Regions from separate parts of the Streptomyces sp. NPDC058464 genome, predicted to be linked through region 1. Evidence: predicted binding sites of a transcription regulator. Region 1 holds the regulator's gene; the other holds the start of a gene.

Region 1 (15,191 bases):
GCGAGTTCCTCCGCGAGGGTCTCCACCAGCTGCCCGGCGGGCAGTTCGCGGGCCATCCGGTGCCCCTGCCCGGCCCACAGGGCCATGCCCTGCGCGTCGCCTGCCTTGGCGGCGGCCTTGCGCAGCGGGGAGGTGAGGTGGTGGACCTCCGGGTAGGCGGCGGGCGCGTACGGGCCGTGCTCGCGCATGAACCGGTTGACCAGGCCGCGGGCGGGCCGCCCGGAGAACGCCCGGGTCAGCGCGGTCCGCGTGAACAGCGGGTCGGTGAGCGCCTGCTTGTGCACTGCGGCGGCGCCGGACTCCGGGGTGGCCAGGAAGGCCGTACCCAGCTGGGCCGCGCTCGCCCCGGCCGCCAGTACGGCCGCGATCTGGCTGCCGCGCATGATGCCGCCCGCGGCGACGACCGGGATCCCCACGGTCTCCCGCACCTGGGCGACCAGCGACAGCAGCCCGATCCCGGACCCGTCGTTCTCCGCCACGTCCCGGTGGGTGCCCTGATGGCCCCCGGCCTCGACTCCCTGGGCGATCACCGCGTCCGCCCCGGCCCGCTCGACGGCGAGGGCTTCCTCGGCGGTGGTGGCGGTGACGAGCGTGACCATCCCGGCCCGCCGCAGGGAGTCCAGCACATCCCGCGTCGGCACACCGAAGTGAAAGGAGACGGCGGCCACCGGGTTGTCCAGCAGCACGGCCAGCTTGGCCTCGTACCCGTCGTCCCGGCCGCTGTCCGGGTCGCCGAGCTCGGTCTCGTACCAGGCGGCCTCACCGGCCAGCTGATGTGCGTAGACCTCCACGGCCCCCGACTCGGCGTACTCCGGCTGCGGCATGAAGAGATTCACGCCGAAGGGGCGACCGGTCAGCCCCCGCAGTTGCTTGATCTCCTGGTACATCCCGTCGGCGGTCTTGTACCCGGCGGCAAGGAACCCCAGCCCGCCCGCCTCGGACACGGCGGCGGCGAGCTGCGGCACGGAGACCCCGCCGGCCATGGGGGCCTGCACGATCGGAATGGGGAAGAGATCGGTCAGTGCGGAGGACATGACGGCATGTTGTCACGTCCTCCGAACAAGTCCGAATCGGCCTGCCCCTTTGGCACATGCCAGAAATTTCCCCGCCCCACAACCACCTTGACCTGCCGACCTCGCCTCTTCATCGGCCGAGTCGGGTGGTGGGTGGGCATAGGTTTCGGGGGTCCAGGGGGCGGAGCCCCCTGGTGGGGTCGAAGGGGCGGAGCCCCTTCACGGTGACCCGTCAACGCCCGTTGAACGCGTCCTTCAGCCGGCTGAACAGCCCTTGCTGACCGGGCTGGAACTGCCCCGTCGGCCGCTCCTCCCCGCGCAGCTTGGCCAGCTCGCGCAGCAACCGCTCCTGCTCGGGGTCGAGCTTGGTCGGAGTCGTCACCTCGACGTGGACGATCAGATCACCCCGGCCGCCACCGCGCAGATGCGTGACACCGCGCCCGTGCAGCGGAATCGACTGCCCGGACTGCGTACCCGGCCGGATGTCGACCTCCTCCAGCCCGTCCAGCGTCTCCAGCGGCACCTTCGTACCGAGCGACGCCGCCGTCATCGGAATCGTCACCGTGCAGTGCAGATCGTCCCCGCGCCGCTGGAACGTCGAGTGCGGCAGCTCGTGGATCTCGACGTACAGGTCACCGGCCGGACCGCCACCCGGCCCGACCTCACCCTCACCGGCGAGCTGGATCCGCGTGCCGTTGTCGACACCGGCCGGGATCTTCACGGTCAGCGTCCGCCGCGACCGCACCCGCCCGTCACCCGCGCACTCGGGGCACGGCGTCGGCACGACCGTCCCGAACCCCTGGCACTGCGGGCAGGGCCGCGAGGTCATGACCTGGCCCAGGAAGGACCGCGTCACCTGCGAGACCTCACCCCGGCCCCGGCACATGTCACACGTCTGGGCGGAGGTGCCCGGCGCCGCGCCCTCACCGTTGCAGGTGTTGCAGACGATCGCCGTGTCGACCTGGATGTCCTTGGTCGTGCCGAAGGCCGCCTCGTCGAGCTCGACCTCGATCCGGATCATCGCGTCCTGGCCGCGCCGCGTACGCGACCTCGGCCCCCGCTGGGACGCCGTACCGAAGAAGGCGTCCATGATGTCGGAGAAGTTCCCGAAGCCACCGGCCCCGAAGCCCCCGGCGCCCGCGCCCCCGCTCTGCGAGAGCGGATCGCCGCCGAGGTCGTAGACCTGCTTCTTCTGCGGATCCGACAGCACCTCGTAAGCGGCGTTGATCTCCTTGAACCGCTCCTGGGTCTTCGGATCCGGGTTGACGTCCGGGTGCAGCTCGCGCGCGAGCCGACGGAAGGCCTTCTTGATCTCTTCCTGCGACGCGTCGCGGCGCACGCCGAGAACGGCGTAGTAGTCCGTGGCCACTTACGACTCCGCCAGGATCTGTCCGACGTAACGTGCCACCGCTCGTACCGCTCCCATCGTTCCCGGGTAATCCATGCGGGTCGGTCCGACCACGCCGAGTTTGGCGACTGCCTCGCCGCCCGAACCGTAGCCGACCGACACCACGGACGTGGAGTTGAGTCCCTCGTAGGCGTTCTCGTGACCGATGCGTACGGTCATGCCCGAATCCCCGGCCTCGCCAAGGAGCTTGAGCAGCACGACGTGCTCCTCCAGTGCCTCCAGGACGGGCCGGATCATGAGGGGAAAGTCATGTCCGAAGCGGGTGAGATTGGCGGTGCCGCCGATCACCAGCCGCTCCTCGTTCTCCTCGACGAGCGTCTCCAGCAGGGTGGAGAGCACCGCCGAGACCGCGCCGCGGTCCTCGGCCTCGAAGGCTTCCGGCAGGTCCTCCACCAGCCGGGGCACGTCCGAGAACCGGCGCCCCGCGACCCGGCTGTTCAGCCGCGCCCGCAGATCCGCCAGAGACGTTTCCCCGAAGGGCGCAGGGCAGTCGACCATCCGCTGCTCGACCCGCCCGGTGTCGGTGATCAGCACCAGCATCAGCCGGGCCGGAGCCAGCGAGAGCAGTTCCACGTGCCGCACGGTGGACCGCGTCAGCGACGGGTACTGCACGACCGCGACCTGCCGCGTCAGCTGCGCCAGCAGCCGTACGGTCCGCGCCACGACGTCGTCGAGATCGACGGCGCCGTCGAGGAAGTTCTGGATGGCCCGCCGCTCGGGCGCGCTCATCGGTTTGACGCCGGCCAGCTTGTCGACGAACAGCCGGTAGCCCTTGTCGGTGGGGATCCGCCCCGCGCTGGTGTGCGGCTGGGCGATGTACCCCTCGTCCTCCAGGGCGGCCATGTCGTTGCGCACGGTCGCCGGGGAGACCCCGAGGTTGTGCCGTTCGGTCAGCGCCTTCGAACCCACCGGCTCCTCGGTGCCGACATAGTCCTGGACGATGGCGCGCAATACCTGAAGCCTGCGTTCACTCAGCATCCGGCGCCACACCTCCAGAAAGTCGTCCCGCGGCCTTTCGGGTCCTTCGGGTCTTTCGTCTGGCACTCTGCGAACGCGAGTGCCAGCATCCCCGGCCCAGTGTACGGCCGTGGGGTACTGACTGGGCAAGGTCGGTCAGGACCCATGGCGTTCTACGGCTAGCGTCGCGGCATGACGGTGACTTGGGAAGAGCTGGGCTGGGAGCGGGTGGCCGAAGGCGTCGGCCGGTGCCGGCTGCCGGGCTGGGACTGCACGGCCGGTCTGGTTCTCGGCGCGGGCACGGCCCTGATGGTGGACGCCGGCTCGAGCCTGGCGGAGGGCGCACGGTTGCGCATGGAGGCGCAGGCGCTCGCCGACCGCCGTGTGACCCATCTCGCGCTCACCCATCCGCATTTCGACCACGTCTTCGGCGCGGCCGCCTTCGCGGGCGCGAACCTGTACGCGGCGGTGGGCACCGAGGCCGTCTTCGCCTACGACCACGAGGCGCTCCGCCTGGACGCGGTCCGCAACGGTCTCCCCGCCCCCGAGGCCGAGGAGGCGGCCGACGCCCTCCCCCTCCCCCGTCATCTGGTCTCCGGCGAGTGGACCCTCGACCTCGGCGACGGCCGCCAGGCCCTGCTGGCCAACGTGGGCCCCGGCCACACCGCCCACGATCTCGCCGTCCTGGTCCCCGGCGACCCCGAGGTGGTGTTCTGCGGCGACCTGGTGGAGGAGTCCGGCGATCCCCAGGCCGGCCCCGACGCCGTACCGTCCCGCTGGCCCGCGGCCCTGGACCGCCTCCTGGCGCTCGGCGGCGAACGCGCCCGGTACGTGCCCGGTCACGGAGCGGTGGTGGACGCGGCGTTCGTCCGGGCGCAACGCGACACCCTGGCGGCCCGCTTCGGCGTGTCGTGACCACGCCGTCCCGGCTTCTCCTATCGTCATCCGAATGCGCCAGTACTCCGCCGATCTGACCCCGCCGTGGAAGAAGCCGAAGCCGGTGCCCGAGGTGGCCGCCGAGCCCGGTCTGGTGGTGGAGGAGCCCGGTACCGGTTTCTGCGGCGCGGTGATCCGCTGCGAGGCGGGCACGGTCACCCTGGAGGACCGCTTCGGCAAACACCGCGTCTTCCCGCTGGAGCCGCGCGGCTTCCTCCTGGAGGGCCGCGTGGTCACCCTCGTACGCCCGGCCCCGACCGCCCCCGTACGTCCTTCCCGCACCGCCTCCGGCTCGGTCGCCGTCCCCGGCGCACGCGCGCGTGTCGCCCGCGCGGGCCGCATCTACGTGGAGGGCCGCCACGACGCGGAGCTGGTCGAGAAGGTCTGGGGCGACGACCTGCGCATCGAGGGCGTGGTGGTGGAGTACCTGGAGGGCGTCGACGACCTCCCCGCCATCGTGGCCGAATTCGCCCCCGGCCCCGACGCCCGCCTCGGCGTCCTCGTCGACCACCTGCTCCCCGGCACCAAGGAGTGGCGCATCGCCCGGTCGGTCACCAGCGACCACGCCCTGGTCGTCGGCCATCCGTACATCGACATCTGGGAGGCCGTGAAGCCGTCCTCCCTGGGCATCGACTCCTGGCCCCGCGTCCCGCACGGCCAGGACTGGAAGACAGGCGTGTGCCGGGCCCTCGGCTGGCCCACGGACAACACGGGTGCGGTATGGCAGGCGATCCTCGCGCGCGTGAGCTCCTACAAGGACCTGGAGCCGGAGCTGCTGGGGCGGGTGGAGGAACTGATCGACTTCGTCACGGGTAGCGGTGGGGCCTGACGTCGGGGAAGGTTCCGAAGTCGCTCGTGTCCAGTTCGACTCCCAGGGCCTCCAGCATCACCGGGTCCCCGAACTTGGTGATCTGTTGCGTCAGATAGTTGGCATCCTCGCCTTGGCCCTCCGGCCTCGTCAGCAGGACGCACTGCGCCATGATCGGGTCGAGTACGAGATACACAGGCACCCTGCCCGCCGCGTAGATCGACCTCTTGACCACATAGTCCTGATGAACGCTGGACTTGGAAACGACCTCGACAACCATGGTGACCAGCTGGGACGGCAGCAGTCGGCCTGAGTCAGGCAGCAGGCTCCGCTCGACGACCACCAGGTCCGGTACCGGCTCACTGGCCTCATTCAGGATGTCGACGTCCTGAGTCTGAAGGCGAGACCAGCGCGATCGCGGAATCTGGTCCTGCACATCGGCGACGATCATGTTGTGCACGATGTCAGGGCTGGCCATCATCACGATTACCCCCCGGAGAAGCTCGACCTTGACGCCCTCGGGAGGCTCAAGCTCCTCGAGGTACCTGGTCATGTCGCGTTCGTCCACAGCGGTCATCTCCGTGGCCTCCACATCCGCCGCGTCCTTTTGGCGGCAGCCTACGAACCAGGTTAGGGACCGAACCCCCGTTTCGTAGTGATTCACCCTCGGGAGTGATCAGTCCACCAGATCCCGCACCACCGCATCCGCCAGCAACCGCCCCCGCAACGTCAGCACGGCCCGCCCCTCCTCGTACGGCCCGGCCTCCAGCAGCCCCTCCCCCAGCGCCCGCCGCGAAGCCGCCAGCCCCTCCTCCTTCAGGAGCGCCAGCGGCACCCCCTCGCGCAGCCGCAGCTCCAGCAGGATCCGCTCCACCCGCCGGTCCTCGTCCGTCAGGACCTCGCGACCGGCGCCCGGCGACCGTCCGGACGCCAGCGCCGCCGCGTACGCCCCCGGATGCTTGACGTTCCACCACCGCACGCCCCCCACGTGCGAGTGCGCCCCGGGCCCGGCGCCCCACCAGTCGGCGCCCCGCCAGTACAGCTCGTTGTGCAGGCAGCGGCCGGCCTCGGAGGTCGCCCAGTTGGACACCTCGTACCAGTCGAAACCCGCCCCGGCCAGCACCGAGTCGGCGATCAGGTAGCGGTCGGCATGGACGTCGTCGTCGGTCATCGGGACCTCGCCCCGGCGGATCCGGCGGGCCAGCTGCGTGCCCTCCTCGACGATCAGCGCGTACGCCGACACATGGTCGGGACCGGCCCCGATCGCCGCGTCCAGCGAGGCCCGCCAGTCGTCGTCGGACTCGCCCGGGGTGCCGTAGATCAGGTCGAGGTTCACGTGCTCGAAGCCGGCCGCGCGGGCCTCCGCGACGCACGCCTCGGGACGTCCGGGGGTGTGCGTCCGGTCGAGGACCCGCAGCACGTGCTGCCGGGCGCTCTGCATGCCGAAGGAGATCCGGTTGAAGCCGCCCTCCCGCAGGGCCGCCAGATACGCGGGGTCGACGGACTCCGGGTTCGCCTCCGTCGTCACCTCCGCGTCGGCCGCGAGCCCGAACTCGTCGCGGATCGCGTGCAGCATCCGTACGAGATCGGCGGCGGCCAGCAGCGTCGGCGTACCGCCGCCCACGAACACCGTGCGCACCTCGCGCGGGTCGTCGCCGAGGACCTTCCGCGCCAGCCTGACCTCGTCGGTCAGGGTGTCCGCGTAGTTGTCTCGGGAGGCGAGGACACCGCCGGTGCCGCGCAGCTCGGTCGCCGTGTACGTGTTGAAGTCGCAGTAGCCGCAGCGGGTCGCGCAGTAGGGGACGTGCAGGTAGAACCCGAGGGGGCGGGCGGCGGCTCCGGCGAGCGCGGACGCGGGCAGCGCGCCGTCGTCCGGAACCGGCTCGCCGTCGGGAAGTGCGGAAGGCATGTCCCCCATTGTCCCGTACTCGTCCCGCACCGATTTCCCGTACGACTTTCCTGTACGGCCCCGGTCACTCCGCCTGGAGGACCAGCAGCGCCAGGTCGTCCTCCGGCTGTCCGCCGCCGAACTCGTGGACGAGCCGTCTGATGCGTTCGGCGATCAGGTCGGCGCTCAGCCCCGCGCAGCCGGCGAGGGCCCGGGCGAGCCCGTCGCCGTCGTCGAACTGGCGGCTGCCGGAGCGCCGCTCGGTGACCCCGTCGGTCACGCACAGCAGGCTGTCGCCGGGCGCGAGCTCGATCGTCTCGCTGGTGTACGTCTCGTCCTCGACGACCCCGAGCAGGGTCTGCGGCCGGGCGGCGGTGCGGACCTCGCCGTCGGGGCCGAGGAGCAGCGGCAGCGGGTGCCCCGCGGAGGCGAGGGTGCAGCGGATGCCGCCGCCGTCGAGGGGGGTGAGTTCGCCGTAGAGGAGGGAGAGGAAACGGGTCTGCGGGCCGTCGCCGGGCGGCGTGGGGCGGCCGCCGGCGGCGACCAGGGCGCGGGCGGCGGCGTCGGCGGCCTCGGTGGCGTCGTCGAGGAGGAGCTGGTTGAGGCGGTCGAGGACGTCGGCGACCCGGTACCCCTCGCGGGCGAGGAGCCGCAGCCAGGGCCGGGCGAGGCCGATGACGACGGCGGCCTCGGGCCCCTTGCCCTGGACGTCGCCGACGGCGAAGCACCAGCGGCCGTCGCCGGCCGGGAAGAGGTCGTAGAAGTCGCCGCTGGGGCCGCCCTTGTCGCAGGGTTCGTAGACGAGCGCGCTGCTCACGCCCGGGATCTCGGCGACCGCGCCGGGCAGCAGCCCGCGCTGGAGTACGGCGCTGATGGTGGCCTGGCGGGCGTACTGGCGGGCCGCGCCGATGGCGAGGGCGACCCGGCGGCCGAAGTCCTCCACCAGGCCGGTGATCTCGTCGGGGAAGCCGTCCGGGCCGGAGCGTCCGATGACGAGTGTGCCGAGCGGGCGGCCGCCCGCGATCAGCCGGTAGGCGAGCGCCGAGCCGATGACGCCCTGCGGGCCGAGCGCCGCGCCGGGCCAGGGATACGGCTCGGGCCCGGACCGTAAGCCGCTCTGCGCGCACGGCGGGTCCTTCTCCAGGGCGCGGCGCAGTTCCTCGATGCGGTTCTCGCTGCCGTGCCAGACCCGGGCCAGCCGCGGGCCGCCCGCGCCGGCGGGGTCGCCCCAGCCGCCCCCGCGCCCGGTCGCCTCGTCCTCCAGCCACACCGCGCACCAGTCGGCGAGCCGCGGCACGATCAGCTGGCCGGTGAGCGCGGCCACCAGGTTCTCGTCGAGCTGCCCGGCGAGAAGGTCGGAGGCCTCCGCGAGGAAGGACAGCGCGCCCCGGTTGAGCCAGTCCCGGTCGCGTTCGGGCCGGTGGGAGCATGCGCCGCCCTCCGCCGCGGCCCCGTGCGCGTGCGCGTACGTGTGCGTGTGCGTGTGCGCCTGTGGAGGTGCGGGTGGCTCGGGGGCGAGGATCTCGGCGACCTTCAGCTGCTGCTCGTCGGGGAGCGTGCCGCCGCGGCCGGTCAGCCGCGCCCACACCGACTTCGCGCCGGTGCGGTACGTCACCCCCCAGGACTCGGCGAGCGAGGCGACCAGACGCAGCCCGCGCCCGAACTCCGGTGTCTCGTACGGCGTCTCGCCCGGGTGGTCGCGGGGCGCCCGGGAGGGATGGTGGTCGGTGACCTCGACGACGAACGCCGTCTCCTCCTGTGTCTCCAGCCACCAGTCGACCTCGACGTCCGTACCGGCGTGCACGACGGCGTTGGTGACGAGTTCGCTGACGACGACCATGGCGTCCTCGGCGACCCGCTGCTGCTCCGGACGGAGAAGTCCGCAGTCGGTCCATTCGTCGAGGGAGGCGCGCACCAGGGCGCGGGCGGAACCGGGCGCGAGGGGGCTTCCGGGCAGGGTCGCGCGCCCCTGCGCTCGCGGGCCCGCGGTGTCGTGCGCGGGCGCCGCGTCGTGCGCAGGCGCCTCACGGACCCGGGAGACGGTCTCCCGTTGCGTGGGTATGGCCCCCATGTCCAGCTCCCCGAGCAGTTCGGACGAATACATCCCGATCGATGCGGACAGAGTGACAGACTGACTGCGCCCATAAGCACCGAGTTACCGAAGTGGGCCGCCATGAGTGAGAACAGTGCTACGCGTGTGCTCGAAGACGGACAGAAAACGGAACAACTCCGAGCATCCGCACTGCGCCCACTGCTCGCCGCGATGACCGCCGCCCGCGACGGCGACTTCACGAAAGTCCCGGAGACCGGGGCCGACGGCACCACCGGGGAGGGGATCGTCGCCGAACTCACCGCGGTCTTCAACCAGATCATGGACCGCGGCATCCACTTCAACACCGAGGTACGACGCGTGAAGCGCGAGCTGGTGCGCCACGGCCGCCTGGACGAGCGGCTGTCGGCCAGCCCCGGCCAGGGCGCCTGGACGTCCCGGGTCAACGACGTCAACCAGGTCCTCGACGCCCTGGTCGCGCCGGCGGCGAACGCCACTCGCGTGCTGGACGCGGTGGCCGGCGGCGACCTGACCCAGCGGGTCGATCTGCACGACGGCAGCCGGCAGTTGCGCGGCGATCTGCGCAGACTCGCCCGCGCGGTCAACACGATGGTCGACCAGCTGTCCCTGTTCACCGGCGAGGTGACCCGGGTCGCGCGCGAGGTCGGCACCGAGGGGCGGCTCGGCGGCCGGGCCAAGGTGCAGGGCCTGTCCGGCAGCTGGCGGGACGTCACCGAGGCCGTGAACACCATGGCGTCCCGGCTGACCGCGCAGGTCCGTGACATCGCCCTGGTGACGACGGCCGTGGCGCGCGGCGACCTGACCCGCACGGTGACCGTCGAGGCGACCGGTGAGCTGCTGGAGCTGAAGCTCACCGTCAACACCATGGTCGACCAGCTGTCCGCGTTCGCCGACGAGGTGACCCGCGTGGCCCGCGAGGTCGGCACGGAGGGCAGGCTGGGCGGCCGCGCCCAGGTACGGGGGGTCTCCGGCGTCTGGAAGGACCTCACCGACAACGTCAACTTCATGGCCTCGAACCTGACCTCCCAGGTCCGCAACATCGCCCAGGTGACGACGGCCGTCGCCAACGGCGACCTCTCACAGAAGATCACCGTCGACGCGCAGGGCGAGATTCTTGAACTGAAATCAACCATCAACACGATGGTGGACCAGCTGTCCGCCTTCGCCGGCGAAGTCACGCGCGTGGCCCGCGAAGTCGGCACCGAAGGAAACCTCGGCGGCCGGGCACAGGTCAGAGGCGTCTCGGGCGTCTGGAAGGACCTGACGGACAACGTCAACTTCATGGCCGACAACCTGACGTCCCAGGTCCGCAACATCGCCCTGGTCTCCACGGCCGTCGCCCAGGGCGACCTCGGCAAGAAGATCACGGTGGAGGCGAAAGGCGAGATTCTTGAACTGAAGTCGACGATCAACACGATGGTGGACCAGCTGTCCGCCTTCGCCGACGAAGTCACGCGCGTGGCCCGCGAAGTCGGCACCGAAGGAAACCTCGGCGGTCAGGCGCAGGTCAGAGGCGTCTCCGGGGTCTGGAAAGAACTGACGGACAACGTCAACTTCATGGCACTGAACCTGACGTCCCAGGTCCGCAACATCGCCCAGGTGACGACGGCCGTCGCCAACGGCGACCTCTCCAAGAAGATCACCGTCGACGCGCGCGGCGAGATCCTCGAACTGAAGGACACCGTCAACACGATGGTGGAACAACTGCGGGCCTTCGCCGACGAGGTGACCCGCGTGGCCCGCGAGGTCGGCACCGACGGCCGGCTGGGCGGCCGCGCCCAGGTGCTCGGCGTCTCCGGGGTCTGGCGGGACCTGACCGACAACGTCAACTACATGGCCGACAACCTCACCTCGCAGGTGCGCAACATCGCGCAGGTGGCGACCGCCGTCGCCCAGGGCGACCTGTCGCGGAAGATCGACGTGGACGCGCGCGGCGAGATCCTGGAGCTGAAGACCACCATCAACACGATGGTCGACACCCTGTCCTCGTTCTCCTCCGAGGTGACCCGGGTGGCCCGCGAGGTGGGCTCCGACGGCCGGCTGGGCGGCCAGGCCCGCGTGGAGGGCGTCTACGGTACCTGGAAGCGCCTGACGACCAACGTGAACGAGCTCGCGCTCAACCTCACCACCCAGGTCCGCGCGATCGCCGAGGTGGCCTCCGCTGTGGCACAGGGCGACATGTCCCGCTCGATCACGGTCGAGACCCGCGGCGAGGTCGCCGAGCTCAAGGACAACATCAACCTGATGGTGGCCAACCTGCGCGAGACGACCCGCGCGAAGGACTGGCTGGAGTCCAACCTGGCCCGGCTCGCCGCCCTCATGCAAGGTCACCGGGACCTGATGGAGGTCGCCGACCTCATCCTGCGCGAGCTGACCCCGCTGGTGAACGCCCAGTACGGCGCGTTCTTCCTGGCCGACCCGGACGAGGACGGCGCCGCCGTGCGCACGGCCGTACCGGCGAAGGGCCTCGCGTTCATCGCCGGCTACGGCTCCGCGCAGGACGCGACGGTCGAGACCGGCGGCCTCCCGGTGCACGGCCTGGTCCGCCAGGCGGCCCGCGAGAAGAAACGGATCCTCGTCGAGGAGACACCGCGGGACTACATCAAGATCAACAGCGGCCTCGGCGAAGCCGCGCCCACGACGATCGTCATCATCCCGATCCTCTTCGAGGACAAACTCCTCGGCATCATCGAACTGGCCTCCTTCTCCCGCTTCTCCGACGTCCACCTCGCGTTCTTCGACCAGTTCGTCAACACCATCGGCGTCGCGATCAACACGATCATCGCCAACTCCCGCACGGAGTCCCTGCTCGGCGAGTCACAACGGCTGGCGATGCAGCTCCAGGAACGTTCGGACGAACTTCAGAAACAACAGGCGGAACTGCAGCGCTCGAACGCGGAACTGGAGGAGAAAGCCGCCCTCCTGGCGACCTCTTCCCAGTACAAGTCGGAGTTCCTGGCGAACATGTCCCACGAACTGCGCACTCCGCTGAACTCGTTGTTGATTCTGGCCCGACTGCTGTCCGACAACCCGGACGGCCGTCTCTCCGACCAGGAGGTCCAGTTCGCGACGACGATCCACCGCTCCGGCTCGGACCTGCTCCAGCTCATCAACGACATCCTGGACCTGTCGAAGATCGAGGCCGGCCGGATGGACGTACGCCCCAAGCGCCTCCCCCTGATCAAACTCCTCGACTACGTCCACGCGACCTTCCGCCCGCTGACCCTGGACCGGGGCCTGGCCTTCGAGGTGACCGTCGGCGAGGACGTGCCGCGCGAGATGTACTCGGACGAACAACGCCTCCAGCAGATCCTGCGCAACCTGGTCTCCAACGCGATCAAGTTCACCGCCAAGGGCCGGGTGGAGCTGCGGGTGCGGCGGGTGAAGGACCCCGAGCACCACTACGTCCGCGACAGCGACGAGGTGATCGCCTTCGAGGTGTCGGACACCGGCATCGGGATCGCCGCCGAGAAGCTCCCGGTCATCTTCGAGGCGTTCCAGCAGGCCGACGGCACCACGAACCGCAAGTACGGCGGCACCGGCCTCGGCCTGTCCATCAGCCGGGAGATCGCCGGCCTGCTGGGCGGCCGGATCGTCGCCGAGAGCGAACCGGGCCAGGGCTCGACGTTCACGCTGTACGTCCCGGTCGTCAGCCCCGGCCACACGGCCCCCGGCCCGGCCCCGCAGCCCCACGCCGGGCCGCCCCTCGGCCCCGCACCGGCCACCGGCCCTGACCCGGAGGACTCCTGGCCCACCCCGACCAGGCTCGAGGAGTGGCAGACCGGCCGCGCGGGCCGCGTACTCCCCGGCCGCCGCGTCCTGATCATCGACGACGACATCCGCAACGTCTTCGCCCTCACCCACGTCCTGGGCCGCGTCGGCATGCCGGTGCTGTACGCGGAGAACGGCCGGGAGGGCATCGAGACCCTGGAACGGAACCCTGACGTCGAACTCGTCCTGATGGACATCATGATGCCGGAGATGGACGGCCACGAGACCATCGCGGCCATACGCCGCGCCCCCCGCTGGACCGGCCTGCCGATCGTCGCCCTCACCGCGAAGGCGATGCCGGGCGACCGGGAGAAGTCCATCGCACGCGGCGCCAACGACTACGTACCCAAGCCGGTGGACGTCGACCGGCTCCTCACCGTCGTCTGCGCACTCCTGGATCCCGACAGCACCCGGAACGACGAGACGGCCGACGGCGAAGGGACGGAGCAATGACCGCCGACGAGCGTGCCGGCATCCTCCTGGTCGACGACATGGAGGACAACCTGATCGCACTGGAAGCCGTTCTGGGGTCGCTGAACGAGCCGATCGTCCGGGCGCGCTCCGGCGAGGAGGCGATGAAGGCCCTGCTGCGCCGCCGCTTCGCCGTGGTCCTCCTCGACATCCGCATGCCGGGTATGGACGGCTTCGAAACAGCCGCGAACATCAAACGCCTCGACCAGACGAAAGACGTCCCGATCATCTTCCTGACGGGAGCGGAGGAGGACGCCGGGTACACGTTCCGCGGCTACGCGACGGGCGCGGCGGACTACCTGACGAAACCGTTCGATCCGTGGGTGCTGCGGGCGAAGGTCAACGTCTTCCTGGAACTGCACAGAAAGAACCAGCAGTTGCAGGAACTGCTGGCGCGTGAACAGGCGGATTTCGGCGAGTTGGGCAAGCGGCTGACAGCCATGGAAGACCTGTTGTCGGAAGAACCTGTCGACGTGGCGACGCTGAGGGAGGAAGCCAGGGAACTACGGCGACTGCTGAGCAGGGCTGAGCGGTCTTACTAGAGGGGCGCTGGGGGTACCCCCGGCCGAAGGCTGGGGGAGGAACTGCCCGGCAAGCCACGACGAATCCGCAGCCGCCGCGCAGTCCCCCGTCGTCCCCTACGCTTCGCGCGTCCCCGCGTACATCTCGTCGATGAGGTGCTTGTACTCCCGCTCCACAACCGGCCTCTTCAGCTTCAGGCTCGGCGTGATCTCCCCGTGCTCCACATCAAGGTCCCTCGGCAGCAGCCGGAACTTCTTGATGGTCTGCCACTTCTGCAGCCCTTCGTTCAGCTGCTTGACGTACCCGTCGACCATCTCGACGGTCACCGGCGCGGCCACCACCTCGGCGTAGGACTTGCCGTCCAGGCCGTTCTCCTTGGCCCACTCCAGGATCGCGAGCTCGTCGAGGGCGATCAGGGCGGTGCAGAAGTTCCGGTCGGCGCCGTGCACGAGGATGTTGGAGACGTAGGGGCAGACCGCCTTGAACTGTCCCTCGACCTCGGCGGGCGCGATGTACTTGCCGCCGGACGTCTTGATGAGGTCCTTCTTTCGGTCGGTGATCCGCAGGTAGCCGTCGGGGGACAGCTCGCCGATGTCACCGGTGTGGAACCACCCGTCGGCCTCCAGGACCTCCGCCGTCTTCTCGGGCAGCCCGTGGTAGCCCTGCATGATGCCGGGGCCGCGCAGCAGGATCTCCCCGTCGTCGGCGATCCGCACCTCGCAGCCGGGCAGCGGCTTGCCGACCGTACCGGTGCGGTAGGCCTCGCCGGGGTTCACGAACGACGCGGCGGAGGACTCCGTCAGTCCGTAGCCCTCCAGGATGTGCACGCCGGCGCCGGCGAAGAAGTAGCCGATCTCGGGCGCCAGCGCGGCCGACCCGGAGACACAGGCCCGCAGCCGCCCGCCGAAAGCTTCCCGCAGCTTGGAGTAGACGAGCCCGTCGGCGACCTTGTGCTTGGCTGCGAGCCCGAAGGGCGCGGTCGCGGCGCCGGTGCGGCGGAAGTTGTCCTGGGTGACCTTGGCGTACTCGCGGGCGACCTCGGCCGCCCACTGGAAGATCTTGTACTTGGCGGCGCCGCCCGCCCGGGCCTTCGCCGCGACGCCGTTGTAGACCTTCTCGAAGATGCGCGGCACGGCGGCCATGTACGTCGGCTGCACGACCGGCAGATTCTCGATGATCTTGTCGACGCGGCCGTCGACGGCCGTGACGTGACCGACCTCGATCTGCCCGGAGGTGAGCACCTTGCCGAAGACGTGGGCGAGCGGCAGCCACAGGTACTGCACGTCCTCGCTGCTGATCAGCCCGGTCGCGGCGATCGCCTTCGCCATGTACGACCAGTTGTCCTG
Region 2 (15,191 bases), on a different contig from region 1:
CAAGCACACGAACAAGGGCTAGGCGGCCGTCGTCCCGCCGGTCACCGTGACCTGGCCGAGCAGCTTCTCGTAGGCCGCCCGGTCGAACTCGCCTGCCGCCGGAGCTCGTACCGTTGCCGCCGACAGGGCTGCCGCGCGGGACAGGCGGTCCGGCCAGGGGAGCTGTTCGACGAGGGCGGAGAGCAGGCCGGCCACCGCCGAGTCGCCGGCGCCCGTGGGGTTCCCGTGTTCCCGCGCAGGGAGGACCGCGCGCCAGCGGCCCTCCGGGGTGAGTGCCAGCAGGCCCTGCGCGCCGAGTGAGGCGACCACCGTACGTGCGCCGCGGCGGCGGGCGTCCTGGGTGGCGCGGAACGGGTCGTGGGAGCCGGTCAGTTCGGCCAGTTCGTCGGCGTTCGGCTTGAGCAGGTCCGGGCGGGCCGCGACCCCGCGCCGCAGCGGCTCCCCGCTGGTGTCGAGCAGGACGGGGACGCCGGCGGCCCGCGCCGTCTTTATCAGCCCCGCGTACGCGCCCACCGGCACCCCCGGCGGCAGGCTCCCGCACAGCGCCACCGCCGAGGCTCCGGGCAGCAGTTCCTCGTAGTGGTCGAGGAAGGCACCCCACTCGGCAGGGGCTATCTGCGGGCCCGGCTCGTTCAACTGGGTCGTGTCACCCGTCAGTTCGTCCACGACGGCGATGGTGCGGCGGGTCGGCCCGGCGACCGGGAGCAGCGCGTCCCGGACACCGGGGACATCCGCGAGGCGTTCCCGTACCGCCCGTCCGGTGGCCCCGCCCGCGAAACCCGTCACAGTCGCCTCGTGGCCGAGCGCGGCCAGCACCCGGGCCACGTTCACGCCCTTGCCGCCCGGCCGTTCCGTCACGTCCGAGACGCGGTGCGAGGTGTGCGGGCGCAGGGCGCCGACCCGGTAGGTGATGTCCAGGGCGGTGTTCAGCGTGACCGTGAGGATCACCGGGCGACCTCCCTCGCATGTGTCGTGCCCGTGCCGTCGGTCGGGGGGCCTCGATCATGCCAAAGAGACGGCGACCGGCCTAGGGTCGCCGTCTCTCAACAGGGGGAGGGATCAGGACAGTTCGGGTACGACCACCCAAGTGCCCCGCCGCATCACGCCCTTCAGCGTGAAGTCCGCGTCCAGGACGAGCAGGTCGGCGTCCTTGCCGGGCTCCAGGGAGCCGACGCGGTCGTAGAGGCCCAGCAGGCGGGCCGGGTTGGCGGACAGGGCGGCGACGGCGTGCTCGACGGGCAGCCCGTCGACCGTGACCGCCCGCCGCAGCGCGCGGTCCAGCGTCAGCGTGGACCCGGCGATCGCGCCGGTGTCCGCGAGCCGGGCGACTCCGTCGGTGACGTCCACTTCCAGCGGGCCCAGCAGATAGCGGCCGTCGCCGAAGCCCGCCGCGTCCATGGCGTCCGTGATGAAGGCCACCCGGTCCGGGCCGGCGTGATGGAACGCCAACTGGAGCGCGGCGGGGTGCAGATGGGTGCCGTCGTTGATGAGCTCGACCGTCACCCGCTCGTCCTCCAGGAGGGCGGCGATCGGGCCGGGGGCGCGGTGGCCGATCTGCGGCATGGCGTTGTAGAGGTGGGTGGCGACCGTGGCGCCCGCGTCGATCGCCTCGACCGTCTGCTCGTAGGTCGCGTCCGTGTGGCCGACGGCGGCGATCACGCCGTGCTCCGCGAGGAGCCGTACCGACTCGATGCCGCCGGGGAGTTCGGTGGCGAGGGTGACCATCTTCGCGTGCCCGCGCGCCGCGTCGACCAGCTTGCGGACCTCCGCCGGGTCCGGGTCCCGCAGCAGCGCCTCGGAGTGGGCGCCCTTGCGGCACGGGGAGATGAAGGGGCCCTCGAAGTGGATGCCGGCGATCTCGCCCTGCTCGGCGAGCTCGGAGAGGAGACCGGCCTGGCGGGCGAGGACGTCCATGTCGTCGGTGACGGTGGACGCGACGAGGGTGGTGGTGCCGTGCAGGCGGTGCGTGCGGACACCGGCGAGGATCTCGTCCGCCGTACCGGAGCTGAAGGAGGCTCCGCCGCCGCCGTGGTTGTGCAGGTCGACGAAGCCGGGGAGGAGCCAGTGGCCGGTGAGGTCGATGACCTGGGCGTTCTCGGCGGCTTCGGCGGCGATTTTCGTGCCGTCGACGACCAGGTGTCCCTTGTCGACCACTCCGGTCGGGAGGACTGTTCGGGCACCGGAGAGGATCAGTCCGTGGTCTGCGGGCTGCGGGTCCGTGGGGGCTGGTCGCGCCCGCGCGGCGGTAGCCGCAAATCGGACACTGCCCCGCGCCCCTGAAGGGGCGCTGTCGTGCGGCTCGGTCGCAGCCATCAGGGGGTTACCTCCGGAGTAGTGGTCGTAGTCAACAGGTCCTGGGCGAGCAGGCCCGCCCCCAAACAACCGGCCGTGTCTCCCAGCTCGGCCGGGACGATCGCCGGCAGTTTCTGGAACGTCACCCGGCGCTCCACCGCCTCCCGCAGCGGCTCGAAGAGAACGCTCCCCGCCTCCGCGAGGCCGCCGCCGATGATCAGGACCCGCGGGTCCAGCAGGGTGAGGGCCGTGACCAGGCCGTCGGCCAGTGCGGCCACCGCCTCCCCCCACACCCGGACGGCGTTCGGGTCGCCGGACGTGACCGCCTTGGCGCAGTCCGCCGCGTCCGCGTCCGGGTCGCCGCCGGCCTTCGCCCAGGCCTCGCTCACCGCGGCCGCCGACGCGTACCGCTCCAGACAGCCGCGCTGCCCGCACGGACAGGGGGCACCCTGCGGTCGTACGACGATGTGGCCGATCTCGCCCGCGAAGCCGTGCGCGCCCGATTCCACCCGGCCGTCCAGGCCGAAGCCGCCCGCGATGCCGGTGCCGAGAGCCACGAAGAAGAAGCGGTCCGCGCCCCGGCCCGCGCCGAGCCGGCCCTCTGCCAGGGCGCCGGTGCGTACGTCGTGGCCGAGGGCGGCCGGGATGCCGAGGCGGTCGGCGAGGAGGGCGCGCAGCGGGACGTCGCGCCAGCCGAGGTTGGCCGCGTAGACCGCGAGGCCGGCCTCCTCGTCCACTATCCCCGGGACGGCGAGACCGGCCGCCGACGCCGGCTCGCCGAGGTGCCGCTCGCCGTACGCCCGCAGCTCGGCGGCGAAGTCGAGGATGGCGGTGACGACTGCTTCGGGGCCGCGGTTCCTGCCGGTCGCGCGGCGGTCCTGGTGGAGCAGCTCGCCGTCCGGGCCGACCAGCGCGGCCTTCATTCCGGTGCCGCCCACGTCCAGGGCGATGACATGTCTCACGGGAACAGTGTGGCCCGCCGACCCGCAAGAGGTCTAGTCCACTTGCGTGGTGTAGACCTTATTCGTCAGACATATTGAACGGCGAGACAGTTGGACAGGGGCAGTAGACGTGCGGCGGCGTAGGGCAGGAATGATCGCGGTGGTGTCCGCAACGGGCATGACGGCGGTTCTCGGTGGGTGCGGGACGACGGGATCCTCGGACGTCACCCTCAGACTCGTCGCCGCCGACTACGGGGACTCGGCCGCCAACAGCTCCCAGAAGTACTGGGACAAGCTGGTCAAGGCCTACGAGGCCCAGCACTCCGGCGTGAAGGTCGACGTCACCGTCTACTCGTGGAAGGACGTCGACCGCAAGGTCAAGGACATGGTCGCCGCCGACAAGGCCCCCGACCTGGCGCAGATCGGCTCGTACGCCGACTACGCGGCCGCCGGCAAGCTGTACGAGGCAGGTGACCTGCTCTCCATCCCGGTCCAGGCCGACTTCCCGTCCCAGCTCGCCGAGGCGGGCCAGTGGAACCACGCGCAGTACGGCATGCCCTTTGCCGCATCTACGCGCGTCCTCTTCTACAACAAGACCCTCTTCTCCCAGGCCGGCATCACCACCCCGCCCACCACCTGGGACGAGCTCGCGGCCGACGCGAAGGCGCTCGAGGCGGACGGCGTGAAGTACCCGTACGCGCTGCCGCTCGGCCCCGAGGAGGCGCAGGCGGAGACCATGCAGTGGCTGCTCAGCGGCGGCAGCGGCTACACCGACGACACCGGCACGTACACGATCGACTCCTCGGAGAACGTCGACACCCTCACCTGGCTCAAGGACGAGCTGGTCGGCAAGGGCCTGACCGGCCCGGTGGCCCCGGCCGAGCTGAACCGCGCGACCGCGTTCGCCGCCTTCGCCGACGGCCAGGTCGGCATGCTCAACGGCCACCCCACGCTGATCAAGCAGGCCGAGAAGAAGGGCGTGAAGTTCGGCACGGTCCCGATGCCCGCCCGCGCCGGCCAGAGCACCAGCACCGCGTCCATGGGCGTGGCCGACTGGATGGCGGCGTTCAAGCAGAACGGCCACGCCGAGCAGGTCGGCGACTTCCTCGACTACGTCTACAGCGAGAAGAACGTCCTCGCCTTCTCCCGCGAGTACGGCCTGCTGCCCGTCACCACGTCCGCGTCCCAGACGATGACGGACTCCACGCAGGCCGAGGACAAGCAGTTGCGCCCCTTCCTGGAGCAGCTGCCCACGTCGGAGCTCTACCCCGCGGGCAAGACCTCCTGGGCCGCCATCAGCGCCGACATCAAGAAGCAGATCGGTACGGCGGTGAGCCCGGCCGGCAACCCGACCGGTGTCCTCACCCGGCTCCAGGCCGAGGCGGCGAAGGCGGACAGCCGTACGGCGGCGGCGACCGGCTGAGCGCTACGGTTCTCGTCATGGACCGGCACGAACTGGGCGCGCGCGAGCAGGCCGTCCTCGCCCTCGAACGCCGGGGCTTTCCGAGCCCCGGCGCGAAGGAACGAGCGATACGCGAGGAACTGGACCTGGCTCCGGTGCGCTACTACCAGCTCCTGAACGCCCTGCTGGACGACGAGCGGGCACTGGCTCACGACCCGGTGACCGTGAACAGGTTGCGGCGGGTACGGGAGGCACGCCGCTCGGAACGCTGACTCCGTCTGCGGGCCGGTGGGGGCTGGTCGCGCCCACGCGGCGGAGCCGCATATCGACTCGGCCCCGCGCCCCTGAGGGGGCGCTGCCGCTGACGGAGTGGTCGGATACTGTCGGTTGCATGGGAACCCACATCACGGAACCCCTCCCGACGCCGCGCACCCAGGCCGGGCGCGACGGCCTCGCCGCCCTCCTCGCGCACCCCGGCTCCGCCCTCGTCGGACTCGACTTCGACGGCACGCTCGCGCCGATCGTCGCCGATCCCGAGCAGGCCCGCGCCCACCCGGACGCCGTACCGGTGCTGGCCGCGCTCGCCCCGAAGGTGGCCGCCGTCGCCGTCGTCACCGGGCGCCCGGCCGAGGTGGCCGTCCGGTACGGCGGCTTCGCCGGGGTGCCCGGCCTGGAACACCTCGTCGTCCTCGGCCACTACGGCGCCGAACGCTGGGACGCGGCCACCGGCGAGATCACCGCACCGCCCCCGCACCCCGGCATCGCCGCCGTCCGCGCCGAACTCCCGGCCGTCCTCGAACGTGCCGGAGCCTCGCAGGGCACCTGGATCGAGGAGAAGGGCCGGGCGATCGCGGTCCACACCCGCCGCGCCGCCGACCCACAGGCCACCTTCGAGACCCTCCGTGCCCCCCTCACCGACCTGGCCACCCAGCACGCCCTGATCGTCGAACCGGGCCGCCTGGTCCTGGAACTCCGCCCCCCGGGCATGGACAAGGGTGTGGCGCTGAGTGAGTACGCGAGGCACATCTCCGCGGGCGCGGTCCTCTACGCGGGCGACGACCTCGGCGACATCCCCGCCTTCGCCGCCATCGAGAAACTCCGCACGGAGGGCGTCCCCGGCCTCCTGGTGTGCAGCGGCAGCACAGAGGTGACAGAACTGGCCGACCGAGCGGACGTGGTGGTGGACGGCCCGGAGGGAGTGGTCAGACTGCTGAGGAGCCTGGCTGCTCTGAGTGCTTCATGACTTGTAGCGACCCGTAACTCAAGCGCCCCGTAAGGGGCGCGGGGAACTGCGCGACAAGCCCCCACCGGCCCGCAGCCGAATCTCGACCCGGGCTACCCGCCCAACGCCTCAAGCTGCTCAAGAAACCACCGCGCAGGCGGCAACGCCGTAGCCGCCTCCGCCAACCTCTTGCAGCGCTCCGCCCGCTCCTCCACCGGCATGGCCAGCGCCTGCGCCAACGCCTCCGCCGTCCCCCCGATGTCGTACGGGTTCACGACCACCGCGTCCTCGCCCAGCTCCTCGTACGCCCCCGCCTCCCGCGACAGGACCAGGACACACCCCTCGTCCGACACCACGGGGATCTCTTTCGCCACCAGGTTCATGCCGTCCCGGATCGGGTTCACCAGGGCCACGTCGGCCAGCCGGTACGCCGCCAGCGAGCGTGCGAAGTCGTCCTTGACGTGCAGTACCACCGGCGTCCAACCGGGCGTCCCGTAGGCCGCGTTGATCTCGTCGGCGACCCGCTGCACCTCCGCCGTGTAGTCCCGGTAGACGGACAGGTCCTGCCGTGACGGGTACGCGAACGCGACATGCACCACCCGCTCCCGCCACTCGGGGTGGTCTTCGAGCAGCTGCCGGTACGCCAGCAGCCCCCGCACGATGTTCTTCGACAGCTCCGTCCGGTCGACGCGCACGATGGTCCTGCGCCGCGCGTCCCCCGTCCCCTCGCCGCCGATCTCTTCTCGCAGCGCCCGCATCCGCTCGTCCACGTCCGGCTCGTGCGACCGCTTCCGCAGGAAGTCCGCGTCGGCACCCAGCCCGTGCACCCCGATCCGGGTCCCACCCGACGACGGATCCGCGGCCGGGATCCCCGGGCCCAGCACCGCATGGCAGCAGTCGACGAACGCGTCCGCCCACCGCCGGGTCAGGAACGCCGCGTGGTCGGCGCCCAGGATGCCGGTCAGCAGTTCCGCCGCGATGTCGTCGGGGAGCAGGCGGAAGTAGTCCGGCGGTGCCCAGGGTGTGTGGGAGAAGTGGCCGATCCGCAGGTCAGGGCGGAGGCGGCGGAGCATGCGAGGGGCGAGGGCCAGGTGGTAGTCCTGGATGACCACCACCGCGCCCTCGGCCGCCTCCTGCGCCAGCGCTTCCGCGAAGGCGCGGTTGTAGGCCTGGTAGGACTCCCACCGGCGCCGGAACTCCGCGTCGAAGACCGGCTCCAGCGGGGTCTGGTAGAGCATGTGGTGGACGAACCAGAGGACCGAGTTCGCGATGCCGTTGTACGCGTCGGAGAACACGTCCGCGTCGATGTCGAGCATCCGGACCTGCTGCCCGCCGCTGTCCCCGGCCGGCAGCCGGCCGCCCCCGGCCCGCCGCACCGCCTCCCGGTCGCCGTCGCCCAGCGCGGCGCACACCCACACCGCGTTCGCGTCAGGGCCGATGGCCGACAGTCCCGAGACCAGTCCGCCGCCGCCCCGTTTGGCGTGCAGCGAACCGTCCTCGCGCAGGTCGTACGAGACCGGGCCGCGGTTCGAGGCGACCAGCACCTCGGCACCGCCGGTGGAAGCCATGGGGGAAGCCATACGCCACAACCTAGCCCGGCCCGTAAACGCTCAAACGTACGGCCGCGCCCGACGCGCCGCCGTATACGGCCGTACGGCGAAGTCGCGCCACCGGGTGCGCGGCCGGTACGAAGGCGTCACGCCACCCGGTGCGCGGCCGGTACTTAGGCGTCACGCCACCTTGCGTTCGGCGTACTCCGCGATCTCCGCCATCGGCGGCCGCTCCTCCGTGTCCACGGAGTACGTGCGCGGTTCGAAGCCGTCCTCGCCCCGTTCGAACTGGGTGAGGGAAGGGCGGATCAGGTGGCCGCGGGCCAGTCGCAGCTGGGCCGTGCGGTAGATCGCGGCGGACATCCGGCCGAGGGCCTGGCCGTCCTGGTGGCGGTGCTTGCGGACCCCCACGTCGACCTGCGCCAGCGCGTTGAGCCCCACCAGGTGCAGGGCGTCGACCAGCATGCCCAGCTCCACGCCGTAGCCGACCGGGAAGGGGAGCTGTTCGAGGAGCGAGCGGCGGGCCGCGTACTCGCCGCCGAGCGGCTGCACGAAACCGGCCAGCTGCGGCCAGTGCATGTTCAGCAGCGGGCGGGCCATCAGCTCGGTGACCCGGCCGCCCTGTCCGGCGGCGCCGCCGAGCGGGCGGTCGTACATCGCCTTGACCAGGTCCACGTCCGGGTCGGTGAGGAGCGGGCCGACGATGCCGGTGACGAAGTCGGAGGAGAAGTCCCGCAGGTCGGCGTCGATGAAGCAGACGACGTCCCCCGAGGTGACGAGCAGCGAGCGCCACAGCACCTCGCCCTTGCCGGGGACGGCCGGGATGCGGGGCAGGATCTCGTCGCGGTGCACGACACGGGCGCCGGCCGCCGCGGCGACGGCCGCCGTGCGGTCGGTGGAGCCGGAGTCGACGACCACGATCTCGTCGACGAGCGGCACCTGCTGCATGAGGTCGTGGCGGATGATCGCGACGATGTCGCCGACGGTCTCCTCCTCGTTGAGCGCGGGCAGCACGACGCTGACCGTCTGCCCGGAGGACCGTTTGGCGGCCATGATCTTGTGCAGGGGGCGGTCGGTTACGGACCAGGAGCGGGTGGCCAGCCAGCGCTCGGCTTCTTCCAGCACGGTCAGCGGCTCCTCACTGTCACGGTCACACGACGAGGTGTGATCCATCTCGCGGTTCGGACGACTCTCTCAACTGTCCTGGCCTTCGGTTACAGTCTTGAACAACGCCGATGACCATCGCATGTCCTGGGGTCACCCGGCGTTGACAACCACATACCGCTCATCCAGAGGGGCAGAGGGAAACGGCCCGTTGAAGCCCCGGCAACCCTCCAGTCGGTTCTCGTAGATCGCCGATCAGTGTCGATCGCTCGCGAGGCTCCCGGCTAGGGAAGGTGCCAAATCCGTCTCACGGCGAAATGCGTCGTGAGGAAGATGAGGAGAAAGGGCCTCGCCTCACATGGCTGTGCAGACTGTTGCAAGCACCACCGATTCCACCGTAGACCTCGGCCCCGCCGCTGCCCTGAGCTGCCGCGAGTGCGGTCACCGGGTGCCGCTCGGCCCGGTGTTCGCCTGCGAGGAGTGTTTCGGCCCGCTGGAGATCGCGTACGACTTCTCGGCCTACGAAACCGAGGAGCTCCGCAAGCAGATCGAAGCGGGTCCCGCGAACATCTGGCGCTACGCGCCGCTGCTGCCCGTCCCCGCGGACGTGGCCACCAAGCCGAACATCAACCCCGGCTGGACCAAGCTCGTCAAGGCCGACAACCTGGCCAAGGAGCTGGGCGTCACCGGCGGCCTGTACGTGAAGGACGACTCCGGCAACCCGACGCACTCCTTCAAGGACCGCGTCGTCGCCCAGGCCGTCGAGGCCGCCCGTGCCTTCGGCTACACCACCCTCTCCTGCTCCTCCACCGGCAACCTGGCCGGCGCGGTCGGTGCCGCCGCCGCCCGGGCCGGCTTCCGCTCCTGCGTGTTCATCCCGCACGACCTGGAGCAGGGCAAGGTCGTCATGGCCGCGATCTACGGCGGCGAGCTCGTCGGCATCGAGGGCAACTACGACGACGTGAACCGTTTCTGCTCCGAGCTGATCGGCGACCCGGCCGGCGAGGGCTGGGGCTTCGTCAACGTCAACCTGCGGCCCTACTACGCGGAGGGCTCCAAGACCCTGGCGTACGAGATCTGCGAGCAGCTCGGCTGGCAGATCCCGGACCAGCTGGTCATCCCGATCGCCTCCGGCTCGCAGCTCACGAAGATCGACAAGGGTCTGCAGGAGCTGATCAAGCTCGGTCTCGTCGAGGACAAGCCGTACAAGATCTTCGGTGCCCAGGCCGAGGGGTGCTCGCCGGTGTCGGTGGCCTACAAGGAGGGCCACGACGTGGTCCGCCCGCAGAAGCCGAACACCATCGCCAAGTCCCTCGCCATCGGCAACCCGGCCGACGGCCCGTACGTCCTCGACATCGCGCGCCGCACCGGCGGTGCCGTGGAGGACGTGAACGACGAGCAGGTCGTCGACGCGATCAAGCTGCTTGCGCGCACCGAGGGAATCTTCGCGGAAACCGCCGGCGGAGTGACGGTTGGAGTCACCAAGAAGCTCATTGAGAATGGGTTGATTGATCCGGCGAAGTCGGTCGTTGTACTCAACACCGGTGATGGACTGAAGACGCTGGACGCGGTGGCGGGCACCGGGCTCACGGCGACCATTCGCCCGAATCTGGAGTCTTTCCATGAGGCCGGGCTCGCCTGAGTCCCCCGAGAAATAGGGCGTTGCCCAGACCGGAGGTAAAAACGTGAGCGTCACCGTTCGCATCCCCACCATCCTGCGCGCCTACACCGGCGGTCAGGCCGAAGTCGCCGCCGAAGGCGCCACGCTCGGCGAGGTCATCTCCGACCTGGAGAAGAACCACACCGGCATCTCCGCGCGCGTTCTCGACGACCAGGGCAAGCTGCGCCGGTTCGTCAATGTGTACGTCAATGACGACGACGTGCGGTTCGAGCAGGGCCTGGAGACCGCCACCCCGGACGGGGCGGGTGTCTCCATCATCCCGGCCGTCGCCGGTGGCTGACCTGCCGGTCTGCTTGACAGGCTGATCGAATGACCGAACATTACCTTCGGTAACGCCGATCACCGACTGTTCATCTGATTGCCCCCTCCGTGAGAGAAGCGGAGGGGGCAATTCTGTGTGGTTGAGCGCGGTACAGTTGGGGAACGCGGTCCCGATCTCCAGGTCGGGGGCCCCGTATTCGATACCGCGAGCCCGACAAGAAGTAGCCAAAGTGTGCGGGTTATATGCGGCTTTTGCGGCCTTTATGGGGCCCGACTTGCCCTGAATTCGGCCGAATTCTTGCTACATTCCGGACCCCTTCCGTCCAGAATTCTCGTCCGATTGACCTGTTGCAGACGGCAGTTGGACAGATACATTCAGCCGCGGTCGACGCGTTCCGGCGCACGCCCCCAACCAATGGGGGGTGAGGTCTGACCCGGATCCGCGAAGTGTGGATCTGTGCAAGGGCCAGTAATAGGGGAGTTAGGCATGGCTCAGGGCACCGTCAAGTGGTTCAACGCGGAGAAGGGGTACGGCTTCATCGCGGTCGACGGTGGTGCGGATGTTTTCGTCCACTACAGCGCGATTCAGATGGACGGCTACCGCACCCTGGAAGAGGGTCAGCGGGTCGATTTCGAGATCTCGCAGGGCCAGAAGGGGCCGCAGGCGGACATGGTCCGGCTCGCGACCAGCTGAAGCACGCGCCGACTGACTGCAGCGACGTTCTTCCGTTCTTCTGCTGAAGGGCTCGCACCCGCCGGGTGCGAGCCCTTCAGCGTGCCCGGGGTCCCGTCCCGGCGGGCCCGGAGGCCCGGCTGCGGCGCGCCCGGAGGTCCTGCCGGAGTGCGAGAGGCGCTTGCACTCGACCATGCCGAGTGCTAATCATTGGCGTTAGCACTCTGAAGGTGAGAGTGACAACGAAGGACCGGGTCGGTGAGGCCCGCAGGCCGGGTGGGGCAAGGAACCCACGGGTCGGCGAGCCGTCCGTCGCGGGCGCGGGCGCGGTCCGAAGACTCACCCCCAGTCCTGGAGGGACCACTTCACATGGCCAAGATCATCGCGTTCGACGAGGAGGCGCGGCGCGGCCTTGAGCGCGGTATGAACCAGCTCGCCGACGCCGTCAAGGTCACCCTCGGCCCCAAGGGCCGCAACGTCGTCCTTGAGAAGAAGTGGGGCGCCCCCACGATCACCAACGATGGTGTGTCCATCGCCAAGGAGATCGAGCTGGAGGACCCGTACGAGAAGATCGGCGCCGAGCTGGTCAAGGAAGTCGCCAAGAAGACGGACGACGTCGCCGGCGACGGTACGACCACCGCGACCGTGCTCGCCCAGGCCCTGGTCAAGGAAGGCCTGCGCAACGTCGCCGCCGGTGCCAACCCGATGGCCCTGAAGCGCGGTATCGAGAAGGCCGTCGAGGCCGTCTCCGGTGCCCTGCTGGAGCAGGCGAAGGACGTCGAGACCAAGGAGCAGATCGCCTCCACGGCCTCCATCTCCGCCGCCGACACCCAGATCGGCGAGCTCATCGCCGAGGCCATGGACAAGGTCGGCAAGGAAGGCGTCATCACCGTCGAGGAGTCCCAGACCTTCGGTCTGGAGCTGGAGCTCACCGAGGGTATGCGCTTCGACAAGGGCTACATCTCGGCGTACTTCGCCACCGACATGGAGCGTATGGAGGCGTCCCTCGACGACCCGTACATCCTGATCGCCAACTCGAAGATCGGCTCCGTCAAGGACCTGCTCCCGCTCCTGGAGAAGGTCATGCAGTCGGGCAAGCCGCTGCTGATCATCGCCGAGGACGTCGAGGGCGAGGCCCTGTCGACCCTGGTCGTCAACAAGATCCGCGGCACCTTCAAGTCCGTCGCGGTCAAGGCCCCGGGCTTCGGCGACCGCCGCAAGGCGATGCTGAACGACATCGCCATCCTCACCGGCGGCGAGGTCATCTCCGAGGAGGTCGGTCTCAAGCTCGAGAACACGACCCTCGACCTGCTGGGCAAGGCCCGCAAGGTGGTCATCACCAAGGACGAGACCACCATCGTCGACGGCGCCGGCTCGTCCGACCAGGTCGCCGGCCGGGTCAACCAGATCCGCGCCGAGATCGAGCAGTCCGACTCGGACTACGACCGCGAGAAGCTCCAGGAGCGCCTGGCCAAGCTCGCCGGTGGCGTCGCCGTCATCAAGGCCGGTGCCGCGACCGAGGTCGAGCTCAAGGAGCGCAAGCACCGCATCGAGGACGCCGTGCGCAACGCCAAGGCGGCCGTCGAGGAGGGCATCGTCGCCGGTGGTGGCGTGGCCCTGCTGCAGGCCTCCCAGGTGTTCGAGAAGCTGGAGCTGGAGGGTGACGAGGCGACCGGCGCACAGGCCGTGAAGCTCGCCCTCGAGGCCCCGCTGAAGCAGATCGCCGTCAACGCCGGCCTCGAAGGCGGCGTCGTGGTGGAGAAGGTCCGCAACCTCACCCCGGGTCACGGCCTCAACGCCGCGACCGGCGAGTACGTCGACCTGATCGCCGAGGGCATCATCGACCCGGCGAAGGTGACGCGCTCTGCCCTGCAGAACGCCGCCTCCATCGCCGCGCTGTTCCTCACCACCGAGGCCGTCATCGCCGACAAGCCGGAGAAGGCCGCCGCGGCCGCTCCGGGCGGCATGCCGGGCGGTGACATGGACTTCTGAGCCTGACGGCTCGGCAGCTCCGACGCAGCACCGAGGGCGGCACTCCCTGTTCGACAGGGAGTGCCGCCCTTCGTCGTACGCGCCCCCCCCGCGTTCCCCCCGTGTCCCCCCGTGTCCCCCCGTGTCCGGGGTCACACCGCACTTGCACGGGACCGGGAATGCGCACGACCGGGCAGGTCGTTGTGCACAGACGTGCACTCGATGCGCGTGCACATACCGTCTGGTATACGACCTTCGGTATGCGATCGGCCAGTACTTCGACCGGTCGGTATACGACCTACCCACGAGGAGCCCCCCACGTGACCGTCACCACGCCCCCCGCCTCCCGCGCGGCCGAGATCCTCTCCCGTCCCATCGCCCTGAACGGGCTCACGGTCCCCAACCGGATCGTGATGGCGCCGATGACCCGCCAGTTCAGCCCCGGCGGCGTTCCCGGTGAGGACGTGGTCTCGTACTACTCCCGCCGGGCCGCCGCCGGTGTCGGTCTGATCGTCACCGAGGGGACGTACGTCGGCCACGACTCGGCCGGAGGTAGCAGCCGTGTCCCGCGGTTCCACGGCGAGGAGCAGCTGGCGGGCTGGGCGAAGGTGGCCGAGGGGGTGCACGCGGCCGGCGGCACGATCGTCCCGCAGCTCTGGCACATCGGCATGGTCCGCAAGCAGGGCCAGGCGCCGTACGCGGACGCCCCGGCCGTCGGTCCCTCCGGCATCCGCCTGGACGGCGCCGAGGGCGAGGGCAAGGCGATGACCCAGCAGGACCTGGACGACGTCATCGGCGCGTTCGCCGAGGCCGCGGCCGCCGCCGAGCGCATCGGCTTCGACGGCGTCGAGCTGCACGGCGCCCACGGCTACCTGCTCGACCAGTTCCTGTGGGCGGGCACCAACCGCCGCACCGACGCGTACGGCGGCGACCCGGTCGCCCGTACGAAGTTCGCGGCGGAGGTCGTGGCCGCCGTACGCGCGGCGGTCTCCCCGGAGTTCCCGATCATCCTCCGCTACTCGCAGTGGAAGTCCGACAACTACGACGCGCGCCTCGCGGAGACCCCCGAGGAGCTGGAGGCGATCCTCACCCCGCTGGCCGCCGCCGGCGTCGACGTCTTCCACGCCTCCACCCGCCGCTACTGGCTCCCCGAGTTCGAGGGCTCCGACCTGAACCTGGCCGGCTGGACCAAGAAGCTCACCGGCCGGCCCACCATCACCGTCGGCTCGGTCGGCCTCGACGGCGACTTCATCAGGGGCTTCGCGGGCGAGGGCTCCCCGCTCAAGAGCATCGACGACCTCCTCGACAGCCTGGAGCGCGACGAGTACGACATGGTCGCCGTCGGCCGTGCCCTGCTCCAGGACCCCGAGTGGGCGGCGAAGGTCCTCGCCGGCCGCACGGAGGAGCTGTCCGCCTACGACGCGGCGGCGCTGAAGACTCTGAGCTGACCCCACCCGTTCGCCCTCGGGTCAGCCGGCGATCCGTCCGAAGAACCCGAGGGCGGACGCGTACCCGCTCAAAGCCACCCCGCGATGCTCATGACCAGGGCGACCACGCCCTGTACCGGCAAGGACAGGACGCCGAAGATCAGGGCGCCCCAGCGCGGGGCGTCCGCCTCCGAGCCCTTGTACCTCCCCCAGCTCCAGCCGCCGACGACGGCCAGGAGCGGGACGAGGGCCAGCACGACATGACCCGTCGCGAGCAGCGGGACCACGTCGAGCGCCAGCAGCACCCCGATCCCGGCCCGGACGCCCCGCGCCTCGCGCGTCTCCGGCCGGCCGAAGTGCATCGCGCCGTAGATCACCGAGTGCACGGCGGCGACGAGGATGCAGATGACGAGCGCGCCCCAGGCCCGTTCGCCCAGGGCCGCGAGGAAGTGCCCCCGCACCAGCCCCTCCAGGAGGGCGCCCGGCGAGGTGAAGGCGGAGATCCCGAGCACGATCAGGATCGAGACGCGCAACTGCTTGAGCAGGCCGGTCATCGTCCTTCGCCTGTCGCGCAGGTGGTGTATGTCGTCACGGCTGGGCTCTCGGGTCGGCGGCTGTCCGAGGCATGGGACGCCAGGAACCTGTGAGGGCGCCTCCCGGGAACGGT

What was found. Region 1 encodes HrcA, which represses chaperone genes, less so after heat shock. Its sites were predicted from a motif close to TTNGCACTCNGNNNNNCNGAGTGCNAA; they were not measured.
Region 2: a site for HrcA is predicted at 11,307-11,333, ahead of groL (chaperonin GroEL). Genes of this name have one in related genera too.

What each region holds. Positions count from the first base shown of each region.
Region 1 covers NZ_JBHXMA010000027.1:87,056-102,246, reverse strand. The annotation lists gene ACFWPQ_RS31835 (nitronate monooxygenase) at 1-1,034, opposite strand, end outside; gene dnaJ (molecular chaperone DnaJ) at 1,246-2,382, opposite strand; gene hrcA (heat-inducible transcriptional repressor HrcA) at 2,383-3,399, opposite strand; gene ACFWPQ_RS31820 (MBL fold metallo-hydrolase) at 3,571-4,293, shown strand; gene ACFWPQ_RS31815 (DUF3097 domain-containing protein) at 4,328-5,143, shown strand; gene ACFWPQ_RS31810 (Uma2 family endonuclease) at 5,121-5,699, opposite strand; gene hemW (radical SAM family heme chaperone HemW) at 5,799-7,031, opposite strand; gene ACFWPQ_RS31800 (SpoIIE family protein phosphatase) at 7,096-9,081, opposite strand; gene ACFWPQ_RS31795 (HAMP domain-containing protein) at 9,184-13,305, shown strand; gene ACFWPQ_RS31790 (two-component system response regulator) at 13,302-13,865, shown strand; gene ACFWPQ_RS31785 (AMP-dependent synthetase/ligase) at 13,962-15,191, opposite strand, start outside.
Region 2 covers NZ_JBHXMA010000013.1:187,167-202,357, reverse strand. The annotation lists gene ACFWPQ_RS19630 (carbohydrate-binding protein) at 1-22, shown strand, start outside; gene ACFWPQ_RS19625 (1-phosphofructokinase family hexose kinase) at 19-948, opposite strand; gene nagA (N-acetylglucosamine-6-phosphate deacetylase) at 1,060-2,313, opposite strand; gene ACFWPQ_RS19615 (ROK family protein) at 2,313-3,254, opposite strand; gene ACFWPQ_RS19610 (extracellular solute-binding protein) at 3,385-4,656, shown strand; gene ACFWPQ_RS19605 (DUF3263 domain-containing protein) at 4,674-4,907, shown strand; gene otsB (trehalose-phosphatase) at 5,027-5,878, shown strand; gene ACFWPQ_RS19595 (trehalose-6-phosphate synthase) at 5,971-7,425, opposite strand; gene ACFWPQ_RS19590 (glucosyl-3-phosphoglycerate synthase) at 7,588-8,532, opposite strand; SAM riboswitch class I at 8,690-8,851, shown strand; gene thrC (threonine synthase) at 8,870-10,153, shown strand; gene ACFWPQ_RS19580 (ubiquitin-like small modifier protein 1) at 10,197-10,472, shown strand; gene ACFWPQ_RS19575 (cold-shock protein) at 10,941-11,147, shown strand; gene groL (chaperonin GroEL) at 11,496-13,118, shown strand; gene ACFWPQ_RS19565 (NADH:flavin oxidoreductase) at 13,418-14,545, shown strand; gene ACFWPQ_RS19560 (hypothetical protein) at 14,614-15,078, opposite strand.